Desulfosporosinus acidiphilus SJ4: one gene and its partner. The protein of the gene in region 1 binds, or shares a complex with, the protein of each later gene. Links are inferred from orthologs where the notes say so. Each region holds a gene or a part of one and is shown on either strand. Other genes may lie near its edges. The genes, in order: smc and DESACI_RS15670.

The links.
Region 2: the proteins of smc (region 1) and DESACI_RS15670 are in contact, whole or in part, in a crystal structure (PDB 3ZGX), measured with the Bacillus subtilis proteins. The link is inferred for Desulfosporosinus acidiphilus SJ4 from one-to-one orthologs.

What each region holds. Positions count from the first base shown.
Region 1 is NC_018068.1:3,803,515-3,808,015, reverse strand. The notes cover bases 285-4,472. They hold smc (chromosome segregation protein SMC), read left to right. Parts: upstream 285-684; coding sequence 685-4,272; downstream 4,273-4,472. Other genes in these bases: DESACI_RS17410 (hypothetical protein), read left to right, coding at 4,265-4,472; rnc (ribonuclease III), read left to right, coding at 285-695. Outside these bases: more of rnc, read left to right, coding at 1-284; more of DESACI_RS17410, read left to right, coding at 4,473-4,501. UniProt on the Bacillus subtilis protein: Required for chromosome condensation and partitioning.
Region 2 is NC_018068.1:3,427,073-3,430,372, reverse strand. The notes cover bases 38-3,024. They hold DESACI_RS15670 (segregation and condensation protein A), read left to right. Parts: upstream 38-1,136; coding sequence 1,137-1,913; downstream 1,914-3,024. Other genes in these bases: thpR (RNA 2',3'-cyclic phosphodiesterase), read left to right, coding at 2,498-3,024; scpB (SMC-Scp complex subunit ScpB), read left to right, coding at 1,919-2,479; trpS (tryptophan--tRNA ligase), read left to right, coding at 162-1,136; DESACI_RS15680 (site-2 protease family protein), read left to right, coding at 38-118. In the rest of the region: more of DESACI_RS15680, read left to right, coding at 1-37; more of thpR, read left to right, coding at 3,025-3,046; DESACI_RS15655 (ABC-F family ATP-binding cassette domain-containing protein), read left to right, coding at 3,064-3,300. UniProt on the Bacillus subtilis protein: Participates in chromosomal partition during cell division. May act via the formation of a condensin-like complex containing Smc and ScpB that pull DNA away from mid-cell into both cell halves.

The DNA of each region.
Region 1 (4,501 bases):
AACTAGGACTTAATTTAGCGAAACGATTGGGATTGGATACTCCTCCCAATCGACTCTTTATTACGGCTCTGACTCATCCATCCTATGTCTTTGAAAATCCGCAGTTCGGCAGGGAGAATAATCAACGTCTGGAGTTTCTGGGAGATGCCATTTTAGATTTTGTGATTGCCGAGTATTTATACCTGAATTACCCTGACCGCCCGGAAGGGGAACTCACCAAGATGAGAGCTGCTGTCGTCAATGAGACGACCTTGGCCCACAAGGCTCGTGACATTAGTTTGGGTCAAGAGCTCTTGCTGGGGAAGGGAGAACAGGTTTCCGGGGGTCGGGAAAGACCCTCAATTTTAGCCGATGCCTGGGAGGCCGTCATTGGCGCGATTTATTTACAATATGGATTTCAAGAAGCACGGCGTGTTATTTTAGAAATGCTCAAACCCCCCATTGAAGAAGTTGCCAAAGGAAATTATGGTGACTACAAAACGATGCTGCAAGAAAAAGCACAGCGACAGGAGATTGAAGTAGGATACCAAATCTTGGTAGAGGAAGGTCCGGATCACAATAAGTCCTTCACGGCAGGCGTTTTTCTTCAAGGGAATTTGATGGGAAAAGGAATAGGGCGTACTAAAAAAGAGGCGGAGCAGCATGCTGCCCAACAGGTCTTAGAGAATTGGGGGAAAGAAAACGATGAGTCCTGAGAATTTCCCTGTATTCTTGAAGGAAATTCACATTCAAGGATTTAAATCGTTTGCTGATCGCGTTAAATTAGAACTGGGTCATGGACTAAGTGTCATTGTGGGCCCCAACGGCAGCGGAAAAAGTAACGTAGCTGATGCGGTTCGCTGGGTCTTGGGGGAGCAGAGCGCTAAAAGTCTTAGAGGCTCAAAAATGGAAGACGTGATTTTTGCAGGAAGTACTCAGCGCAAACCCGTTGGAGTGGCAGAAGTCTCTCTGATTTTTGATAATGAAACAGGAATTTTCCCCTTGGATTTTCGCGAAGTCACGATAACTAGGCGTGTCTATCGCGATGGGGAAGGACAATATTTAATTAACAAAGCTTCATGCCGCCTGAAGGATATTCAAGAGTTATTTATGGATACCGGTGCCGGTAAGGAAGGATTTTCGATCATTGGGCAGGGGCGGGTTGAGGAAATTTTAAATCTTAAGTCGGAAGAACGTCGATCATTGATTGAAGAAACGGCTGGGATTACAAAGTTCCGCTATCGGAAGAAAGAGGCTTTAAAGCGCCTTGATGCCACTACTGCGAATCTTCAGCGTCTTGAAGATATTATTCAGGAGATTGAAGTACAACTGATTCCTCTGGCTGCCCAAGCCCAAGTGGCCGAACAAAGTCTTGCTCTCATGGCTGAACAAAAGTCACTTGAGATTCAGGCTGTCGTTTTAGATGTTGCGGATGTCAAAAAGAAGTTGACACAGGCAACCCAGGATTCTGAAACAATGAAACAAAGCTTAATTGAGTCACAAACCCTTCTGAGTCAAATTGAAAGTCAAGATTTGCAGCAAAAAGTTCATTTAAAAACCATTGATGAAGAAATTCAGGCGAAACAGGGAGAAGCTTTTAGGGCTGAACAGGCCTATAATACGATAAAACATGAGCAAAGCCTGCGCTTAGAACGGGCTAAGAATTTTAAGGAGCAGATCGAACGTTTATCTCAAGAGGTTAGTGAAGGTGAAGATAAACTTCGTCAACTGGAGCAGCGTCGAAAAACCTTGGCGGCTAAACAGGCGGTTTTAGGCTTAACCATAGAGGAATCCCGGCATAAGGTTGCTGAACAAGAACTGAAATTAGCGGACGGCCGGGATCATAAATTGAAGGAAGAGATTGACCGTTTAAAGGCTGATCTTTTTGAAGCAATGACCGAACAAGCGAACTGTTCCAATGCTCTCACCGGCATGCGCCATTCCTTAGCTTCTTTGGAGCAGCAGCTTTTGCAGATTCAGAATGAGCAAGCTAAAAAGGAGCAAGAGCTGGAATCTCTGACAAAGGAATCTGAAGCCCAAAATCAGGAACTTCTGCAGCTGCAGGAGCAAGCTCAAGTTTTTCAGCACGAGAGAGTTCGGCTTCAGGCGGATTTGGAAAGCCTAAAGAGGTCTCGCCAAGAGAAAGTCACGGAACTGCAAAGACAGCGAACCAGAATCGATCAAACTCGTGCCCGGCTGCAAGCGCTGCAGACCTTGGAAGATTCCCTCGAGGGATATCAGCGCGGGGTGCGAGAAATTATGCTCGCCAAGAAAAAAGGGATTCGAGAGGGATCGGGACTCTGCGGGACAGTGGCTGACCTGATTTCCGTTCGCGAAAGCCATGAAATTGCTATTGAAACTGCTCTGGGGGCAGGTTTACAAAATATTGTCGCTGAAAATGAGCAGGCAGCTAAGACAGCGATTGCTTATTTAAAAGCACATCAGTTGGGCAGAGTTACGTTTCTTCCCTTGGATGTGATTCAGGGAAATAGATTAAGCCTTGCCAAAGCTGTGGAAAGTGATCCGGGATTTATTGGAATAGCCGTTAATTTAGTCGAATATGATCCCAAGTATCGGGCAGCCATGGAGTTTTTGTTGGGACGTATTGTGGTTGTCAGCGATATGGATGCTGCAACCCGGATTGCACGGGCCTCGGGGTATAAGCTGCGAATTGTCACCTTAGAAGGCGACCAGGTAAACCCTGGGGGCTCTTTAACTGGAGGAAGCATTCAGCGCAAAGGCGGAAATTTGCTGGGGCGTTCCCGTGAAATTGAAACCCTGCGTTTAGAATTAATTAAACTGGAAACAGTTTATAGGGATAAAGAGCAGGAATTTAAAAACTTAGAAGGTCAAGAAAGCGAACTGCAAGGGAACCTTGAAGCCATAAGTCAGAAACAGCGCCAGGCAAAAGAACGAGAGGTCATGCTGAAAACAGCTTTTGATAATGTCTCGAACCAGGTACGCCGGGTTGAAAACGAGCTGCGGGGGTTAAACCAGCGTAAACAGGGAACTTTGGCTGAAATAGACGAGATTACTTTGAGGTTAAAGGACAGTTCGGAACAGTTAGAGAAGGCGGAAGCAAATGCCCGCCATTTGCGCGAAGAGTTTAACCTAAGGGAGCAAGAAGCACAAACTGCTGCCGAGGAGCTCGATCTTAGCAGAGAACACTTGACTCAGGAGAAAGTAAGCTTAGCCAAGTGGGAGCAAGAACTAGCCCAGTGTTTAGAGCAAATTGAGCAGGAAAAAGTTGTTTTCCAGGAAAGCGAGCAAAGTCTTAAACAGAAAAAACTTAACCAAGTATCACTCCAAAATAATCTTCAGAAGGTTGACCAGGAACAGTCAGAGTTAAATGAAACCCTTGAGGAGCATGCCCAGGTCCAAGAGTCTTTGCAATACGATTTAATGAAGCGGAGGCAGGAGAGAGAAGGTCTCTTGGCCCAAGCCCAATCCCTTGAACAAGAGATGCACAGCCGGAGTCAAAAAGTCCACGACTATGAACAACGTTTGCACGCTAATGATCTTAGGATCGTCCGCTGGGAAACTGAATGCCATACAGGACTGGCCCGCTTGGAAGAGGAGTTTTCACTTCAGTGGGAGGAAGCAGTAACGTATCTTTCTCAAGAAGAGAGGGCTGTGATCGGGAAAAGAGTTCAAGAGTTAAAACGACAGATTGAAGAATTCGGCCCTATTAACCAAGCGGCTATCGAAGAATACCCGAAACTGCGGGAACGACATGAATTTATGCTCTCCCAGCAGAGGGATCTGATCGAAGCAGATCAGACCTTGCGCCAGTTAATCAGTGAACTTGATGAGACAATGAGTGAACGATTCCTGGAAAGCTTTAATGCAGTCAATGCCGCCTTTCAGGAAGTGTTCAAGGAACTCTTCAATGGCGGAAATGCCGAACTGTCGCTGGTGGAACCTGAGGAACTCTTGGAAACTGGTGTTGAGATTGTGGCTCAGCCGCCGGGGAAAAAGCCCCAGCTGCTTTCGTTGCTTTCCGGGGGAGAAAGAGCCCTGACGGCCATAGCTCTTTTGTTCGCTCTCTTACGCGTAAAACCAACGCCGTTCTGCATTCTAGATGAGATAGAAGCATCCCTGGACGATGCTAATGTACAGAGGTTCGCGGAGTATCTTCACCGCTTTTCAGATTCAACTCAGTTTGTGGTTATTTCCCACCGCAAAGGGACGATGGAATCGGCCGATATCTTATATGGGATTACCATGGAAGAGAGCGGGGTATCCAAGCTGCTTTCGGTGCGGCTGCATGAGAAGGAAGAGGGACTTGCGTGACACCGGGCTCGGTCATACGCTCGCAGAGCAAACTACCGTTCAAGCTCTTTCTTTGGGGAGCGGGGTTCATCCTACGGCGATAGTATTTTTTGAAGAACCCGCCTTCGGCGATAGTCTCCACTGGAGACTATCGTGCCATAAGCGCCATCCATGGCGCTATGGCGGCGGTGCACATCCGGTGCACCGCCCCGTGTCTGGGGTCGCTTTCACGGAGTTTGCTGAGCTGCTC
Region 2 (3,300 bases), 380 kb from region 1 along the record:
ATTTACAGATATTCTGAATGTTGTCTTATACCCGGCTATGAATGGAATTGCTTCCGTTTACCAGACGATTATTTCCTTGATCTTAACCCCTTTTTTGGGTCATTTATGGTTGATTTAACGATTAAGTCCTTTTGAAGAGATTAATAAAAGGAGTGTATTGAATGAAAGGTACTATTTTTAGCGGGATGCGTCCGACAGGGGCGTTGCATATTGGACACCTCAGTGTTATCCAAAACTGGGTCTCTTTGCAAGATGACTATAACTGTTATTTTTCGGTGGTTGATCTGCATGCTCTAACCTCAGGGTATGAAGACAAATTGGACTTCCCCCGCCTGCGCCGCGAAATCGCTCTTGATTGGCTGAGCGTGGGTATTGATCCTGAAAAAAGTGCTGTATTTCTCCAATCTGAGGTAAAAGAACATGCCGAACTTCATCTGCTCTTATCCATGTTTACGCCCTTATCCTGGCTGGAACGTGTTCCTACCTACAAGGACCAAATCCAACAATTAAGCCTCCAAGGAAAAGATTTGGGTACCTATGGTTTTTTAGGATACCCCATGTTAATGTCTGCCGATATCTTGGTCTACAAAGCAGACACTGTGCCGGTTGGCGAAGATCAACTTCCTCATGTTGAGCTTTGCCGGGAAGTCGCCCGGCGTTTTAATCATCTTTATGGCCCGGTCTTCCCGGAACCCAAAGCTCTTGTGGGCAAAATTCCCCTTTTGCCGGGTGTTGATGGCCGAAAGATGAGTAAAAGTTATCATAATGCTATTTCTCTCACAGCATCTCCTGAGGAGATTAAAACGCGGGTTCAACAAATGGTGACAGACCCGGCACGTCTCCGTAAAGATGACCCCGGTCATCCGGAGGTATGTGTTGTGGATAAGTTTCATCAGATATATACATCGGAAGCGGCGGATTTGGAAGAAAATTGCCGGGCGGGAAAAATTGGCTGTGTCGCTTGCAAACGACTCTTGGCCGAGAACTTAGAGAAACTATTAAGTCCTTTTAGGGAACGCCGCGCTTATTGGGAGGAACCGGGACGTGTGGATAATGTCTTGAAAGAAGGAGCACTGCGTGCTCACGAAGCGGCCTCGGTCACGATGAAAGAAGTTCGAAGTGCTATGGGGCTCTAAATGGAAAGCGGAAATAACAATCCGAATAGTCCTCAGATAGAATTGCCTGCATATCATGGTCCTTTAGATTTACTTTTAACCTTAATTCAACAAGAAAAAGTAGATATCTATGATATACCCATTGCCCGGATCGCCGATCAGTTTGTAGAAGCGGTTCGCCAAATGGAGTCTTTAGATATGGAAGTGACAACTGAGTTCCTTGTTCTGGCAGCTCAGCTGCTCTTTATGAAATCAAGGGAACTGTTGCCGAAACCTGCCAAGAGTGGACAAAATCAGGCTGAAGAAGAAGACCTGCGCCAAGAACTAGCCGAACGACTGGTGGCTTATAGAACTTACAAACAGGCGGCTCAGATGTTAGAAAAAATCGAAGTTGCTTCTGGGCGTTCTTTTAATCGGGAAATTGATGTTGAGGAACTATTAGTCGGCGTCCAGCCGGAGGATCCCCTTAAGGGAATTTCCTTTGAGGATCTCTGGCAGGCCTTCTGTAAGGTTATTGAGCGAGCTGAAAAAGGCGAAGAAATTCGGGAAGTTGAGCCGGATGAAATTGCTATTGGGGTTATGCTTGCAGATGTGATGCGGCGAGTACTTCTTCACCCTAAGGGAATGCGCTTTACCCATTTATTGCGAATTAGATCGCGCATGGAAGTTGTCGTTTCTTTTCTTGCGCTCTTGGAACTGTTGAAAGCGGGCAAAGTTCGTGCAGAACAATCCGCAGTGCTCAGTGATATTATGCTGTTCCCGACGGAAAAGGCTTGGGAATTCATTGAAGAGGAGTAGATAAAATGCTGTTTAGGGAACCGGAAATGGCTGCTTTAGAAGCGCTGTTATTTGTTGCCAAGAATCCTTTGACTCTCGATTTGCTTGAGGAGATCCTCGAGTTGGATTCAGCAAAGATTTCAGAACTCTTAGATGAACTTCGCCGTCGATATTCCTCCGAGGCCTGCGGTCTAATGCTCTTAGAACTCAACGGGGGATTTAAATTAGCAACGAAACCGGAAGTGGCACGTTATATAGAAATTTTATATAAACAGCCGGCTCAGACCCTTTCCAATGCGGCCTTGGAAGTCCTCTCCATTATTGCCTATAAGCAGCCGGTGACTCGCGGAGAAGTTGATTTTATAAGAGGCGTTCAGTCTGATCGAGCCTTGATGACGTTAGTTGAGAAAGGCCTGGTAAAAGATGTTGGGCGTAAAGAAGGTCCTGGGCGTCCTATACTTTATGGAACAACGGAACACTTCCTCTTGCATTTTGGTTTGAGCTCCCTTGAGGATTTACCGAATCTCGAGGCTTTCGCTCTCAGTGAACGCGAGGTTGCCAGTTCCAGCGAACTAGAAGAAGGATAACCCAAATTTAGGAGAACAATGATGAGATTATTTATTGGTATCGATATACCGGATATTCTTAAACATTCCCTCCTTACCTTTCAATCAGAACTTAAAAGGCTGGGAATCAACGGCTCTTGGAAATCCAAGGATAACTTCCATATAACGCTGGAATTCTTAGGGGAACTTGACGCCATTGTAATACCGGACATTACCGATAGGATGTCTATAGCTGCTCAGCATAGTCAGGCTTTTAGATTAGAGATTGGCGGACTGGGAGTTTTCCCTTCATATAAGCGGCCGCACACTTTCTGGACCGCAGTGGGCGGAAACCTGCCGGAACTCTTCCGGCTAAGGGATGAGCTGCATGCTCTGCTCGCCCAAAAAGGTTTGCGTTTGGAAGATAGAAAATTTAAGCCGCATATTACCATAGCTTCTCGGCCAAATTTTAATGACATCGACTTATCAAGCCTAAAGACCAAGAATTTAGGTGAATTTACGGTTAATGAGGTAACTCTTTTTGAAAGCGTAGTCCTTCAAGGAAAGAGAATTTACCAACCTTTGAATCAATTAAGGCTACAGGGATAAAGGGGCCGTTTTGAGAAATGAGTGTTTTGTTTTGCCGTGATTGCGGCGTAGATATTTCTGGAGATCCATTGTTCAGACAAGTGAGTTTTGCCTTGGAAAATGGAGAAAAAGCTGCTCTGGTAGGCCCCAATGGCGCCGGAAAAACCACCTTAATCCGAGCGTGTCTAGGGGAGGTTCGCTTGGAAAGCGGCAAGGTGCAGATTCTTGGTTCCTGCGGTTATCTTCCTCAGACTCCTATTATTGAAGACGAAGGG